One region of the Rhizobium aouanii genome, then DNA from elsewhere that is predicted to be linked to it. Evidence: riboswitches for the same ligand, from Rfam matches in the RefSeq annotation. Region 1 holds a riboswitch; the other holds the start of a gene.
What was found. Region 1 has a riboswitch for S-adenosylmethionine ahead of V8P77_RS33975 (O-succinylhomoserine sulfhydrylase). Riboswitches for the same ligand answer to the same signal wherever they lie in the genome.

Region 1 (7,812 bases):
CGAAAAAACCCTTCAGAGTCAGGAATGCGAGATTGGATTGCACCATCTTGATCTTGGTCTCAGGTTAGGCGTGAAGCAATGCAGCGTCGGCGAGGTGTATCAGAGTCATGCGTGGCGGGGAATATGCGTGGGAGTGAGGGGGCCGATGACGCCCGCGAACGCGGCCTCACAGCAGCGCGGCATCCTCCAACCTCCCTCATCCTGAGGTGCGGAGGCCGAAGGCCGGAGCCTCGAAGGACACGCCGCAACGCTGCTTCTTGCATAGATCCGACGCCGGAATGCCCGCCTCGTCCTTCGAGGCCCCTGCGGGGCACCTCAGGATGAGGCTCTCTTGAATGCCGGCGCTTGCTTCTCGGAGGATCATCAGCGCGGGCGAAGGCGACCAAGGCGGAAGCGAAGCCGCGGCATCCGCCAACGCCCCTCATCCTGAGGTGCGGAGGCCAAAGGCCGGAGCCTCGAAGGACACGCCGCAACGCTGCTCCTTGCATAGATCCGACGCGGGAATGCCCGCCTCGTCCTTCGAGGCCCTGCGGGGCACCTCAGGATGAGGCTCTCTTGAATGCCGGCGCTCCGAAGCTTGATCCTGGGTGCCCGTCATACGCGCCAAGTTAAGTGCAACCTCTCAGCCCCTAAAAATCATTGTCATCCGCCGCCTCGTGTTAGCGCGGAATTAAAGAATATCGCCTCTTATTTGTTGCGACGACATCGGACCCCGCCAGCCGATCGCATGATGCAAGCGTCAGCCCAAACGTAATCCCTAAACCGCGATATTGAAGCAGCACTTTTTCTGCAGCAATTGATTTCAAAAGCACCGGGCGCGCGAGCACGCCCCGTCAATCGGGTGACATTTCCATGCTGAAACATCTGAAAATCCGCACAAAAATCATATCGGTGGTGGCGCTCCTGGGGCTGATCACGATGGCCGGGCTGATCTACGTCATTTCCGAGTTCCGTCGTGCGGATGCCGCCTACAGCGCCTTCATCGACCATGAAGCGCTAGCCTCGATGCAGAGCGCACGCGCCAGCGCATCGGTGGTGGCCTCGGTGCTGCAGGTAAGCCTGCTAGCCGACATGAAGCCCGATACGCCCGAATTCCAGACGGCGCTCGCCACACCGAGCAAGCTGCCGCAGGCGCGCGACCGGATGAAGCAGGCGCTGGCGCTGGTGCCCAGCCGCAAGCCGGCGATCGATGAGATCCAGGCGGGCATCGATGAGATCGAAAAGCTGGCGAACAAGATCATCGAACAGAGCAAAGCCAAGGACGGCGCCGGCGCCCAGGCGAATGTTGCCCTGATCAATGCCAAGCTCGATGCACTGACGCCGAAGATGATTGCCAACAATGATGCGATGATGGCGATGCTCAACGATGGCGGCGACGCGCTCTCGGCTTCCGTCAACGAACGGATCGTCTTCTGTCTCGTTCTGATCGGCATCGCCGTTCTCGCCGCCGTCGGCTTCAGCGTGGTCGTCGCCCAGATGGGCATCGCCGGCCCGATGATGCAGCTGCGCCTGCGCATGACACGGCTTGCCGAGGGCGATACGACAAGCGATATCAGCGGCTTCGACCGCGGCGACGAAGTCGGCCAGATGGCAAAGGCCGTTTCGGTCTTCCGCGACAATGCGATCGAGCGCGCCCGGATCGAAGCGCAGGCCGACGCGGACCGCGGCGTCAGCGACAGCGAGCGCCGCGACCGCGAGGCGCAGAAAGCCCGCGAAGCATCCGAACTCGACCGCGCCGTCACCGCACTCGGCGACGGCCTGCGCCGCCTTGCCGCCGGCGATCTCGCCTCGCATATCGCCGAACCGTTCGTCGCGCATCTCGATGCGCTGCGTGAGGATTTCAACAACTCGGTGGAGAAGCTCAACGAAACCATGCATACGGTCGGCGCCAATGCCCGGGCGATCGGCGCCGGCGCCAACGAGATTCGTTCCTCCGCGGACCAGCTTTCCCAGCGCACGGAACAGCAATCGGCCTCCGTCGAGGAAACGGCAGCGGCGCTGGAGGAGATCACCACGACGGTGCGCGACGCCGCCAAGCGGGCCGAGGAGGCGAGCCAGCTCGTTGCCCGTACCCGCCTCGGCGCCGAAAAGTCAGGCGAGGTCGTCCGCAAGGCCGTCTCCGCCATGCAGCAGATCGAGAAGTCGTCCGGTGAAATCTCCAACATCATCGGCGTCATCGACGACATCGCCTTCCAGACCAACCTTTTGGCCTTGAACGCCGGCGTCGAAGCCGCCCGCGCCGGCGATGCCGGCAAGGGCTTTGCGGTCGTCGCCCAGGAAGTGCGCGAGCTCGCCCAGCGCTCGGCCAAGGCTGCCAAGGAGATCAAGGCGCTGATCAGCACCTCCGGCTCGCATGTGCAGACCGGCGTCTCGCTGGTCGGCGAAACCGGCAAGGCGCTCGACGCGATCGTCCAAGAGGTGCAGGAGATCAACCAGCACGTCCACGCGATCGCCGAAGCCTCCCGCGAACAGTCGATCGGCCTGCAGGAGATCAACACTGCCGTCAACACCATGGACCAAGGCACGCAGCAGAATGCGGCGATGGTCGAAGAATCCACCGCCGCCAGCCACAATCTGGCAACGGAAGCGGCAGCGCTCAACAACCTGCTCGGCCAGTTCAGGCTGACCGGCACCGGCGGCTTCACCGCCAGCGCGCCAATCGCCACAGCACGCGCTGCCGCCCGCCCGGCAGCCAGGGCAGCTCCAATACGAGTCGCCCGCGAAGGCACCGCCCGCCCGGCCGCCTCACCGGCCCGCGCGCTCGGCCAGAAGATCGCCAACGCCTTCGGCGCCGGCAGCAGCATATCGTCGAGCCAGGATCCCGACTGGACGGAATTCTGAGCCGGTCAAGACAGGCATTGGCAAGGGCGGCTGCGGCCGCCCTTTCTGTTTGGGGACCTAACCCGGCCGCCAGCCGATCTCGACGAGGGTCATCACGCCTGGAGGAACCGGATCTTCGCCCTAATATCAATAGGTGGATGTCGCGTCCGGTCGCTTGACCACGACGTCCCCGGGGATGCTTCCCGAAGGATTGAGGCGCATCATGGGCATCCGTGTCGTGAACTCTATCCGGGGAGGCGTAGAGTGATATTATCCACGGCATAGGGAGGGATGGACATGAAAGCTGCAATCATCGGCCTCGTCGGCACGCTCGTCCTGGCGGGATGCAACACCGTCAGCTACAGCGGCCCGGGCCTCGAACCCATCCCCGGAAGCATCACCTATAGCGGCCAGCCGCGCACCAAACTCACCAAATCACCCCCCGGCTCCGCTTTCCCGCATGATTTCATCGACCAGTACGGCCGGCAGGTCGAGGAAACCTACATCATCCAGCCCGACCGGAGCCTGATCATCGCGCATCGGCAATACAAGCCGATCCGGTTTTTTGGGGATTAGGTTTATCAGGCATGGTTTGCTGGGAGCTGGAGCGGGTGAAGGGAATCGAACCCTCGTATTTAGCTTGGGAAGCTGCTGCTCTACCATTGAGCTACACCCGCGATGAAGCGAGATTTCCAACAGATGGGGGCCGCTGTCAAGTCGCGGCCGCCGGGAAGCCTCAGATGCGGAAGTGTTTCGAGAGCTTCAGGCCCTGGGCCTGGTAGTTGGAGCCGAGGCCGGAGCCGTAGAGGCTGGCGGGCTTTTCCTGCATGTGTTCGTAGACGAGGCGGCCGACGATCTGGCCGTCTTCGAGGATGAAGGGCACTTCGTGGCTGCGGACTTCGAGCACGGCGCGGCTGCCGCGCCCGCCGGCAGGCGCATGGCCGAAGCCCGGATCGAAGAAGCCGGCATAGTGGACGCGGAATTCGCCGACCAGCGGATCGAAGGGGGTCATCTCGGCGGCATAATCCGGCGGCACATGCACTGCCTCGCGCGAGACGAGGATATAGAACTCGTCGGGATCGAGGATCAGCTCGTTGCGGCCGCGGCTGTGGAGCGGCTCCCAGAAATCGAAGAGGTCGTGCTCGGCCTTCTTGTCGACGTCGACGACGGCAGTGTGATGTTTGCCGCGATAACCGATCAGGCCGTCCTTGTCTCCGGCCAAGTCGATCGACAGGGCAATGCCGCCGCCGGAAACATTCGGCAGCTTGCTGGCGACCAGCGTCTCGCTTTCATGCAGCTTCAACAGTTCCGGCTCGCCGAGCAGGGCCTGGCCGACGCGGAAACGGATCTGCGACAGGCGCGAGCCGCGGCGCACGACGATGGGGAAGGTGCGCGGGCTGATTTCGAGATAGAGCGGGCCGGAATAGCCTGCGGGGATCTTGTCGAATTCCTGGGCGTAATCGGTGATGACGCGGGTGAAGATATCAAGGCGCCCGGTCGAGCTCTTCGGATTGGCCGAGGCCGACATGTCGGCCGGCAGCGCTAAGCTCTCCATCAGCGGCACGATGTAGACGCAGCCGGTTTCGAGCACCGCGCCTTCGGAGAGGTCGATCACATGCAGGCTCAGCCGGTCGAGCTTGTCGGACACCAGATGCGAGGGGCCTGGCATGAAGCTGGCGCGCACGCGAAAAGCCTTGCCGCCCAAGCGCAGGTCCAGGCTTGCCGGCTGGATCTGGTCGCGGTCCAGCTCTCGTTCGGAGATCAGACGCCCCGTTTCGAACAGCGCGGAGATCGCGCGATCCGCCAGAATTCCCGTTTCGCGAGCCATCATGCCTCATCCATCATTTGCCGCCGACAAAACCAAAATCGGGGAATTGACGCAAGCAGCTAACAGCAGTATTGCAGAATTATCCCGTGGTGATTTGGCCGGTCGGCTTGCAGCCACGTTAAACAAGTGGCTAAAAAGACCGGGTTGAAACCGGTCTGCTTTTGCGACCGGTTTTTTTGTTATGTGAAGGTGATGGCATGAGCAAGACCTGGCGCCCGGCAACCCAACTCGTCCACGGTGGCACGCTGCGTTCGCAATATGGCGAGACGTCCGAGGCAATCTATCTCACCCAAGGGTTCGTCTATGAGACGTCGGAGGCGGCCGAAGCCCGCTTCAAGGGCGAGACGGAGGGCTTCATCTACGCCCGCTACGGCAGCCCCACCAACGACATGTTCGAAAAGCGCATGTGCATGCTCGAAGGCGCCGAAGACGCCCGCGCCACCGCTTCCGGCATGGCCGCCGTCACCGCGGCGATCCTCTGCCAGCTCAAGGCAGGCGATCATATCGTCGCCGCGCGCGCCCTCTTCGGTTCCTGCCGGTGGGTCGTCGAGACGCTGGCGCCGAAATACGGCATCGACTGCACGCTTATCGACGGCCGGGATCTGGCCAACTGGGAAAAGGCGATCACGCCAAAGACCAAGGTGTTTTTCCTGGAAAGCCCGACCAACCCGACGCTCGAAGTGATTGATATTGCAGGCGTCGCCAAGCTCGCCAACCAGATCGGCGCCAAGGTCGTCGTCGACAACGTCTTCGCCACACCGCTCTTCCAGAAGCCTTTGGAGCTCGGCGCCCATATCGTTGTCTATTCCGCCACCAAGCATATCGACGGCCAGGGCCGCTGCCTCGGCGGCGTCGTGCTTTCCGACAAGGAATGGATCGACGAGAACCTGCACGACTATTTCCGCCATACCGGCCCGGCCATGTCGCCGTTCAACGCCTGGACGCTGTTGAAGGGCATCGAGACGCTGCCGCTGCGCGTGCGCCAGCAGACCGAAAATGCGGCAAAGATCGCCGATTTCCTGGCCGAGCAAGGCAAGGTCGCCAAGGTGATTTATCCGGGCCGCAAGGACCATCCGCAGGCCGATATCATCGCCAAGCAGATGACCGGCGGCTCGACGCTGGTCGCCTTCGAGCTGAAGGGCGGCAAGGATGCGGCCTTTGCGCTGCAGAACGCGCTTGAGATCATCAAGATCTCCAACAATCTGGGCGACAGCAAGAGCCTGATCACCCATCCGGCGACAACGACGCACAAGAACCTGACGGATGAGGCGCGCGCCGAACTCGGCATTTCTCCGGGCACGGTCCGCCTTTCGGCCGGCATCGAGGATACCGACGACCTGATCGAGGATTTCGCGAAGGCGCTTGTCAAGGTTTCGGCCTGATCGACAGTCATAAACGGCCGGACCCCACCCGGGTTCGGCCGGATCTCACCAAGGTGAGACCGTGCCGGACCTCACTGGGTGAGGCCGGGGGAACAAGTTTGCCCGCCGCGGCGTTCCGCAACGGAATTAACACTGACAATTAGGCTTAACGATCGAAAACCCTGCGGATCGCAGCCATTTCAGCGATGATTATTGTTCCGTTTCTTGACGGACAGGGCCTCTTATAAGATACGGGTAACATATCTTGACTAAGGTGCAAGGCATGTATCGCGCCCTCACAAGAGAGATCGAAGTCGTCGTCGAGCCGTTCTATCTGGAGGAGCAATCCGATCCGGAAGACGACCGCTATGTCTGGGGTTACCGGATTGTCATCAGCAACAATTCCCACATAGCCGTTCGGCTGGTCAACCGTTACTGGAACATCACCGACCAGAACGGCCAGGTGGACGAGGTGACCGGCCCCGGCGTCGTCGGCGAACAGCCGCGGCTCAGCCCCGGCGACACCTACGAATATTCCTCCGGCTGCCCGCTCGACACGCCCTCAGGGCTGATGTTCGGCCATTATCAGATGGAAACGGACGACGGCGAGATGTTCGATGTCGACATCCCCGCCTTCTCGCTGGATTCGCCTGGGCTGCTGCGCGTGCTGAACTGAGGCGCATCAATTGAGACGTCATTTTCCGTCAGCGCCACGTTCCTGAGATCTTCGACGCCCGGCTCCTGGGAGATTGCCGAGGCCTGCCCCTCATCCGCCTGCCGGCACCTTCTCCCCGCTCTTGCGGGGCGAAGGGGACGTGTCGCGAGCTCTCCGTTCCCCACCAACCTTTCGTAGGGCACGTCCCCTCGCCCCGTTTTTACGGGGAGAGGGTTAGGGTGAGGGGCAGCCACTCGCGCGAACCGGACAGCAGTGGTGTCAACTATTCAGCCGGCTGAAGCTCGGCCGGCTCAAACCGGTAGGTGGTCGAGCAGAATTCGCAGGTGACGGCGATTTCGCCGTTTTCCTGGCTGGCCTCGATCTCCTCGGCCGAAAAGCCCTTGAGCACGCCCTTGATCTTGTCGCGCGAGCAGCTGCAGCGATCGAAGACGGCGCGCGGTTCGTAGACGCGCACGCCGCGCTCGTGGAACAGGCGGAACAGCAGCCGCTCGGTTCCAACCAGCGGATCGGTGAGTTCATCGGCGTCGATGGTCTCGACCAGCGAACGCGCTTCGAGCCAGGCGTCGTCGTCGCCATGCGGGCGGCTGCCGGTGTCGCCGTCGCCGCCGTGGAGATCCGGCTGGCGCATGCGCTCCGGCGCTTCCGGAAGGAACTGGGCGACGAGGCCGCCTGCCCGCCAGCGATGGCGCGGCTTGCCCGCATCGTCACGGTCGAAGAGTTCGGCCGCGGCAAGGCGGACACGCGTCGGGATCTGCTCCGACTGGCGGAAATAGACCCCGGCAATTTCTTCCAGCGTGGTGCCGTCGAGCGGAACGATGCCCTGGTAGGGCTGGCTGAACTTGCCCTGGTCGATGGTGAAGGCGAGAATGCCCTTGCCGAGCAGTTGCTCCGGCTCGGTTTCACCCGCCTCGACGGCCTTGTTGAGCAGCGCCTGATCGAAACGGGCATAGGCGCGGACATTTTCCGGCGTCGAGAAATCGGCGACGAGAAGATCGACCGGGCCGTCGCCCTTGGTCTGCACGGTGAACTTGCCGTCGAACTTCAGCGAGGTGCCGAGCAGCACCGTCAGCACGACGACTTCGGCAAGCAGCCGGGCAACGGGTGCTGGATAATGATGGCGCTCTAGG
Region 2 (7,812 bases), on a different contig from region 1:
CCGGAGGTTTCCTTGGCCTTCAGCGCCGCTTCGAGAGCGATCGCGAAGGCCGGGCCGCGGCCGGCCGTATAGAGCGAACTCGCGTTGAAGAGCACCTCCTCGGCCGCCGCCGTGTCGATCCCGGCGGTCGCCGACAATGCCCCCGGCAGCTTGCCGAGCGCGGCCTGCAGATCGGACGCGCCGCCGATCGCAGCCGTCACGCCGGCAAGGGCGGCGACCGAGGCGATGAAGGATTTCGTCGCCGCGACACTCCTTTCCGCGCCGGCATTGAGGCCGAGAACGATATCGGCCTGTTTCGCAAGCGGGCTGTCGGTGACGTTGACGACGGCGATTGTCGTCGCTCCGCCCTTCTTAGCTGCGTCCTGCAGCGCGACGATGTCGGGGCTGGCACCCGACTGCGAGACGGTGAAATGGACACCGCCCTTCAGATGCAGCGCCGCGCCATAGACCGAAGCGATCGACGGGCCGACCGAGGCGACCGGCACGCCACAGGTGATCTCGAACAGATATTTGAAAAAGGTGGCGGCGTGGTCCGAGGAGCCGCGCGCCGCCGTCGTCACCACGCTCGGGCGAGCGGACGAAAACAGCCGGGCGATCTCGGCAAAGACCGGTTTTTCCTTTTCGAGCAGCGTGGCGACCACCTCGGGCGATTGGCCGGCTTCCTGCAGCATCAGTGACTGGTTGTCATTCATAGGTCATCTCCGATTCTCAATTCGGCAACGAAATCATAGGCATCGCCGCGATAATGCGAGCGGGTGTATTCGACGACGCGTTGGTCTTCCAGGCGCGACACACGTTCGATCAGAAGCGCCGGCGCGCCTGATTTGACGTTCAGGATCGCGGCGGAGGACGGGTCGAGCGTGACCGCGGTCAGCCGCTGCAGCGCGCGCACGGGCCTGTGGCCGCTGGCCGTCAGCGCATCATAGAGCGATCCCTCGCCGCCGGCATCGTGCCCCAGGAACTTGATCGGCACCACGGCGCGTTCGATCGCCAGCGGCAGGCCGTCGGCAAGGCGCAAGCGGTCGAGTCTCAGCACCGGCTCGTCGCCGCCGAGACCGAGCAGGAAGGATTCCTCCGGCGACGGCGTGTTGACCGCCCGCGACAATATCCGTGCGGCCGGCAGACGCCCGCGCGAGCGCATGTCGGCGGAGAAGGAGGAAAGCCGCCAGAGCGACTGTTCCATGCGTTCCACCCGGCTCGATACGAAAGTACCGCTTCCGTGGCGTGATTCCAGTGCGCCTGACGCCATCAGATCGCGATAGGCGGTGCGCACGGTGACACGGCCGAGCTTCAGAGCCTCGGCAAGGTCGCGCTCACCCGGGAGTGCGGTGCCCGGCTTCAGCAGCCCTTCCTGAATGAGGCCGGTCAGCGTCTGCGCCAGCCGCTTGTAGAGCGGCCCGGTCAACGCCTCGTCACGCAGGCCGCGGCTGTTCAGTTCCGCTATCAGATTGGTTCTATCCATGGGCACACAATAGAGCCTATATAGAACCAATCGGCAAGGCAGAATCGAGCGCGGAACGAAAAAACCCTCGCCGGCGGACCAGCAAGGGTTTCATAACGCTCAAATTTGACAGCCGTGCGTCGACAGCGCGGCGCGTTTAGAAACGCGCGGCGCTGGAGGGCCTCAGTTCTTGGTGAAGATATAATCCGTCTCCTGGCGCAGCACTTCGCCGGGGCGCAGGACCGCATTCGGAAAACCTTGGTGATTGATGGCATCCGGCCAGACCTGCGTCTCCAGGCAGAAGCCGGCGAATGGGCCGTATTTGCGCCCGCCGATGCCGGGCGCCCCGACATCGAGCTTGAAGCCGGCATAGAACTGCACGCCTGGCTCCGTGCTGCGCACTTCCAGCGACACACCGGAATAAAGGCTGCGGGCAAGCGCGACGCTCCGCTTGGCAGTGCGTTCGCCGGACAGGCAGAAATTGTGGTCGTAAAACGCTTGCTCACTGCCGACGAAACGCTTCATCGGCGCCATCTCGCGGAAATCGAATTCCGTGCCCTCGACGGGACGGATCTCACCGGTCGGCACCTGCTTCTCATCGGTCGGCAGATAGTGATCGGCGGCGATCATGATGTCATGGCCAAGCGCGTCTTCGCGGCCGTCGAGATTGAAATAGGCGTGCTGGCAGACATTGGCGAGCGTCGGCTGGTCGCTGGTCGATTCGTAGGTGATCGACAGTTCACCATTGCCATGCACCCAGAACGTCGCCTGGATGGTACAATTGCCGGGATAGCCGGCGCGGCCATCGGGATCGACGATCTTCAGCACCACGCGGTCGACGTCATGCTCGACGATCGTCCAATTGCGTTTGGCGATATTGTCGCTGCCGCCATGCAGATGCGTGACGCCGTTCTCATTCGGCTCGAGCTGATAGTCCCTGCCGTCAAGCGTGAACCTGCCGCCGCCGACGCGGTTGGCGCAGCGGCCGGGCGTCGCGCCGAAGTAGGACGAATAGAGGGGGTAGCTGTCGAAATCGTCGAAGCCGAGCTGCAGCGGCGCATCATGTCCCTCGAGACGCAGATCCTGGATGACCGCGCCCCAGCTGATGATCTTGGCCGTCAGCCCGCCGCCCTTGATCACGACGCGATAGACGGTCTCGCCCGCCTGCGTCTGCCCGAAAACGTCCCGCTCCAACTTATCCGACATGATCGACCGTCCATTCTGTCCCTGCTGCAAATTCCTCAATTCGGAATCGATTTGAGGAATGTGCAGCGATTGAAAGTGTGCATTGCACGTCCGGCGAAGACGCGCGGTGTGGTAGGCTTCAGGACAGGAACCTGCCCGGATTTGCTTCGATCCGCAACCGGCGGATCAGAAAGAAAAGCCGCAGCAGTGATGCGGCGGCATCGGCTCGCGGCGTGATCGGCAACGATCAGAGATCGGTGCCGATCTCTTCCACATCAAAGGGCGTCGTCTGGTAGATTTCGTTGATCCAGTTGCCGAACAAGAGATGCGCATGGCTGCGCCAGCGGTTCTGCGGCGCAAGCGCCGGATCGTTATGCGGGAAGTAATTGTGTGGCATCTTGATCGGCACGCCGGCATCGACGTCGCGGAAATACTCGTCGGAAAGTGAGGTGGAATCATATTCGACATGGTTGAACATGTAGAGCCGCCGGCCTCTCTTCTCGTGCACGAGGCAGACGCCCATTTCGCTAGACTCCATCAGGATCTCCAGGCTTTCGGATTTCTCGATATCGGCGCGGCGCACTTCGGTCCAGCGCGACACCGGCACTTCGAAATTGTCGGAAAAGCCGTTGAGATAGATCGAGGAAGGTTTCAGGTTCCGGTGGCGGTAGACGCCGAAGGCCTTCTCTTTCAGCTCGTATTTCGGAACGCCGTGAAAATGATAGACCGCCGCCATCGCGCCCCAGCAGACGTTCATCGTCGAATGGACATTCGTTTCCGTCCAGTCGAGAATCTCCTGCATCTCCGGCCAATAGGTGACGTCCTCATAGGGCAAAAGCTCGATCGGCGCCCCGGTGATGATAAAGCCGTCGAACTTGCGGTGCTTTACCTCCTCCCAGGTCTGGTAGAAGGCTAGAAGATGATCCTCGGACGTATTCTTCGCCTTGTGGCCGCCGATGCGAATGAGCGACAGCTCCACCTGCAGCGGCGAGGCGCCGACGAGGCGGGCCATCTGCAGCTCGGTCTTGATCTTGTTCGGCATGAGATTGAGCAGCCCGATCTGCAACGGTCGGATATCCTGACGGATCGCCAACGTCTCGGTCATCACCCGCACACCCTCCTGAACCAGGGTTTCGAAGGCGGGCAGCGTATCGGGGATCTTGATGGGCATTGCGGTCACTCGATCAAAAACAAAAAACCGGCGGCGACAAAAATCGCTACCGGTCCGCACGCGGCCCTTTAGCGACTTTTTTAACGTGGCTGCAAGCCGGCCGGCCAAATCACCACGGAGGCCTTAATTAGACCCAGTCGGATTGCGAATCAACTGGCGAATGCATGCAGGAGAGACTCATGCAAGCATCATCACACTTTAATGACTGATAGAATCTGTTGATAGACCGGTAACGCCACCATGTTATTTATAAGGGTATGGGCGATTTGGAAAAGCGTAATGGCAGATAAAATCGAGGGGAGGCCGGGCATCCGGAGGCAGGATAGGGTAGGGTATGATTTAAGCCTGACATATCGCCTCGGCGTCATGTTCTCAGCATTCTGGAATTCGGAAGTGCGTGGCAAGGTGCTGTTTCTGGCGACCGTGCTGATCCTCGTCATCCTGGCGACATCCTACGGCCAGGTCATCCTGAACGAGTGGAATGCTCCTTTCTACGACTCGCTGGAGCGCCGCGACCTCGGCGAATTCTTCCACCAACTCGAAATCTTCGCGATGATCGCCGGCACGCTGCTGCTGCTCAACGTGCTGCAGGCCTGGCTGAACCAGATGACGGCGCTCTATATGCGCGAAGGCTTATCACGCGATCTCGTCGACCAGTGGCTGAAGCGCAAGCGGGCGCTGCGGCTTGCCTCCAGCGGACTGATCGGCGTCAATCCGGACCAGCGGCTGCACGAGGATTCCCGCAACCTCGCCGAAAGCACGACAGGACTGGTTCTCGGCCTGCTGCAGTCGACCATTCTCCTGGTGAGCTTCATCGGCGTGCTCTGGGAGCTTTCGAGCGGGTTCATCTTCCGCATTAGCGGCCATAGCTTCTCCATTCCGGGTTACATGGTCTGGGCGGCGATTTTCTATGCCGCTTCCGCCTCGGTGCTGAGCCAGGTCGTCGGTCGCAAGCTGGTGAAGCTCAATGCCGACCGTTTCTCGAAAGAAGCCGAGCTTCGCTTCACGCTGATGCACGCCAACGAAAACATGCCGGCAATTACTGTTGCCCGCGGCGAGGAGAACGAGCGTCGGCGCATCAACACCGATATCAGCTCGGTCCTGACAGTCGTCAAGCGGCTTGCCATGGCCAATACCAATCTCACCTGGGTTTCGGCCGGCTATGGCTGGCTGGTGATCGTCATCCCGATCATCGTTGCCGCCCCCGCCTATTTCTCCGGCGGCCTCACCCTCGGCCAGCTGATGATGTCGGTCGGTGCCTTCAACCAGGTCAACACGGCGCTGCGCTGGTATGTCTCCAATTTCGGTCCGATCGCCGAATGGCGCGCCACGCTGATGCGCGTCACCGATTTCCGCCAGGCGCTGGTCGAGATGGAAGAGGACTTCGACCTGAAGGACAGCATCGCCTATGAAAACACCGCGCCAGACACGCTGACATTGAAGGCTGTGGTGATCGTCGCCAAGGTCGGCGAAGACATCGAGGAATGCGGCGGTTTCCGCCTGCGTGAAACCAATGTCGTGATCAAGGCCGGCGAAAAGATCATGATCAACGGCGATCACAGCGTCAATCGCAAGCTGCTCTTCCAGGCTATGGCCGGCCTCTGGCCGTGCGGCAGCGGCACGATAGGCCTGCCGCCGATCGACGACATGCTCTTCGTTCCGCAGGTTGCCTATGTTCCCGGCGGCACGCTGCGCGAGGCGCTGGCCTTCCCCGAACGTCCCGAAACCTACGAGAAAGCCGACGTCGAGGCGGCCCTCGACAAGGTTGGTCTCCATTCGCTGATCGCAAGGCTCGAAACCCGCGCCCGCTGGGACAAGCTGCTCGACAGCGACCAGCAGAAAGCGATCGGATTTGCCCGGCTGCTTCTCGTGCGCCCGCGCTGGGTCATCTTCGATGAAGTGCTGGAAGGCATGGAGCCGGAATTACAGGAAACGATGGCCAAACTGCTCACCTCGATGCCCGAAAGCGGCATGATCTATATCGGCCGCTCCGAGGCCTATCTCGAGGCGCTGAGGCCGCGCGTGCTGCATCTGCAGGCGCTGCCGTCAGTATCCGAGGAGCCGCCTGCCGTCCAGACCGGCGCCAGCGCCAGTGCAGGCGCTGCCGCCGTGCCCGCGCCGGCGCTTTAATGCATGCCGTCCAAAAGTGTGGAGCGGTTTTGGGATGACGGCATGCATAAGACGAGGATTTGAGCCGCTGGTCACATGGGCGGTATGACGCCGTTGAGACCGACGGCTGAGAAAATCTCAGCCTTCCAGCTCTTCCCGCAGCATTTCGAGCTCCAGCCACTCCTCTTCCATGTCAGTCAGGCTGGCGCGCAGTTTTTCCATCTCGCCGGCAAGCCGGTTGAAGGCTGCGGGATCGCGCGTGAAAAGATTGGGATCTGCCATCACCTGTTCGCGCTTGGCGATTTCGGCTTCGGCCTTCGCCATTTCCTTCGGCAGATTTTCCAGTGCGAATTTCTGCTTGAAGGAGAGCTTGGCCTTCGAGTTGCCTGAAGCTGTTGATTGCTGCGTCTTCGGCTTCTCCGCCGCCTTCTCGGCCCTCTTGCGCTCCTCGAGCGCGCCCTTGCGCTGTACAAGCATGTCCGAGTAGCCGCCGGCATATTCGATCCAGCGACCATCAGGCGCATCCGGCACGGCGGGTGCGATCGTCGAGGTTACGGTGCGGTCGAGGAAATCGCGGTCGTGGCTGACGAGAATGACGGTGCCGGGAAAACCGGCGACAATCTCCTGCAGGAGATCGAGCGTTTCGATATCGAGATCGTTGGTCGGCTCGTCGAGGATCAAGAGGTTCGTCGGGCGCGAAAGGATGCGCGCCAGCATCAGCCGGGCGCGTTCGCCGCCGGAGAGGTTTCTGATCGGCGTACGCGCCTGTTCCGGCTGGAACAGAAATTCCTTCATGTAGCCGGTGACATGGCGCTGCTCGCCGTTGACGAGCAGGTTTTCGCCACGCCCATCCGTCAGATAGTTGGCAAGCGTATCCTCGGGGTCGAGATCCTCGCGTTTCTGGTCGAGCGTCGCAATCTCCAGATTGGTGCCGAGCTTGACGATGCCGCTATCGGGTGAAAGCTGCCCGGTCAGCATCTTCAACAGCGTCGTCTTGCCGGCGCCGTTCGGCCCGACCAGACCAATGCAGTCGCCGCGATGCACGCGGATCGAAAACGGCGTGACGATTGCCCGCTCGCCGAAGCTCTTGGTGATCTTGTCGGCCTCGATCACCAGCTTGCCGGATTCCTGCGCGTCAGAAACCGTCGCCTGCACCGTGCCCTGCGGCCCCTTGTGGCCGCGATAGTTCGAGCGCATCGTCTGCAGCTCGCCAAGACGGCGCATGTTACGCTTGCGCCGCGCCGTGACGCCGTAGCGCAGCCAGTGCTCCTCGCGCTCGATCGACTTGCCGAGCTTGTGCTGCTCCAACTCCTCGGCCTCCAGCACCTGATCGCGCCAGGCTTCGAAATGCGCAAAACCTCTGTCGAGCCGGCGCGAGGTGCCGCGGTCGAGCCAGACGGTTGCCGTCGAGACTTTTTCGAGGAAACGCCGGTCGTGCGAGATCAGCACCAAGGCGCTGCGCGTCTTTTGCAGCTCGCCTTCCAGCCATTCGATGGTCGGCAGGTCGAGATGGTTGGTCGGTTCGTCGAGCAGAAGAATGTCCGGCTCCGGTGCCATAACCCGGGCAAGGGCTGCGCGCCGCGATTCGCCACCGGACAGCATTCTGGGGTCTTCATCGCCGCTCAGACCGAGATGCGACAGCAGATAGGTGACGCGATAGGGGTCATCGCCCGGCCCGAGGCCCGCCTCGGCATAGGCCTGCACCGTGTTGAAGCCGGCAAAATCCGGCGCCTGTTCGAGATAACGCACCGTCGAGGACGGATGGCGGAAGACCTCGCCGGACTGCGCCTCGACCAGGCCGGCAGCAATCTTCAGCAGCGTCGATTTTCCCGACCCGTTGCGCCCAACGAGACAGATTTTGTCACCGGGCTCGATCTGCAGGCCAGCACCCGCCAGAAGCGGTGCG

Region 2: another riboswitch for S-adenosylmethionine. It lies ahead of metA (homoserine O-acetyltransferase MetA); the one in region 1 lies ahead of V8P77_RS33975 (O-succinylhomoserine sulfhydrylase).

Annotation. Positions count from the first base shown of each region.
Region 1 covers NZ_JBAMYD010000034.1:10,534-18,345, reverse strand. The annotation lists gene V8P77_RS34000 (transporter substrate-binding domain-containing protein) at 1-46, opposite strand, end outside; gene V8P77_RS33995 (methyl-accepting chemotaxis protein) at 853-2,841, shown strand; gene V8P77_RS33990 (hypothetical protein) at 3,118-3,396, shown strand; tRNA gene V8P77_RS33985 (tRNA-Gly) at 3,424-3,497, opposite strand; gene V8P77_RS33980 (2'-deoxycytidine 5'-triphosphate deaminase) at 3,557-4,651, opposite strand; SAM riboswitch at 4,725-4,803, shown strand; gene V8P77_RS33975 (O-succinylhomoserine sulfhydrylase) at 4,846-6,030, shown strand; gene apaG (Co2+/Mg2+ efflux facilitator ApaG/CorD) at 6,293-6,685, shown strand; gene V8P77_RS33965 (Hsp33 family molecular chaperone) at 6,948-7,812, opposite strand, start outside.
Region 2 covers NZ_JBAMYD010000027.1:34,724-42,535, reverse strand. The annotation lists gene V8P77_RS32215 (SIS domain-containing protein) at 1-692, opposite strand, end outside; gene V8P77_RS32210 (GntR family transcriptional regulator) at 689-1,462, opposite strand; gene V8P77_RS32205 (aldose epimerase family protein) at 1,625-2,647, opposite strand; gene metA (homoserine O-acetyltransferase MetA) at 2,874-3,797, opposite strand; SAM riboswitch at 3,846-3,923, opposite strand; gene V8P77_RS32195 (ABC transporter ATP-binding protein/permease) at 4,038-5,927, shown strand; gene V8P77_RS32190 (ABC-F family ATP-binding cassette domain-containing protein) at 6,045-7,812, opposite strand, start outside.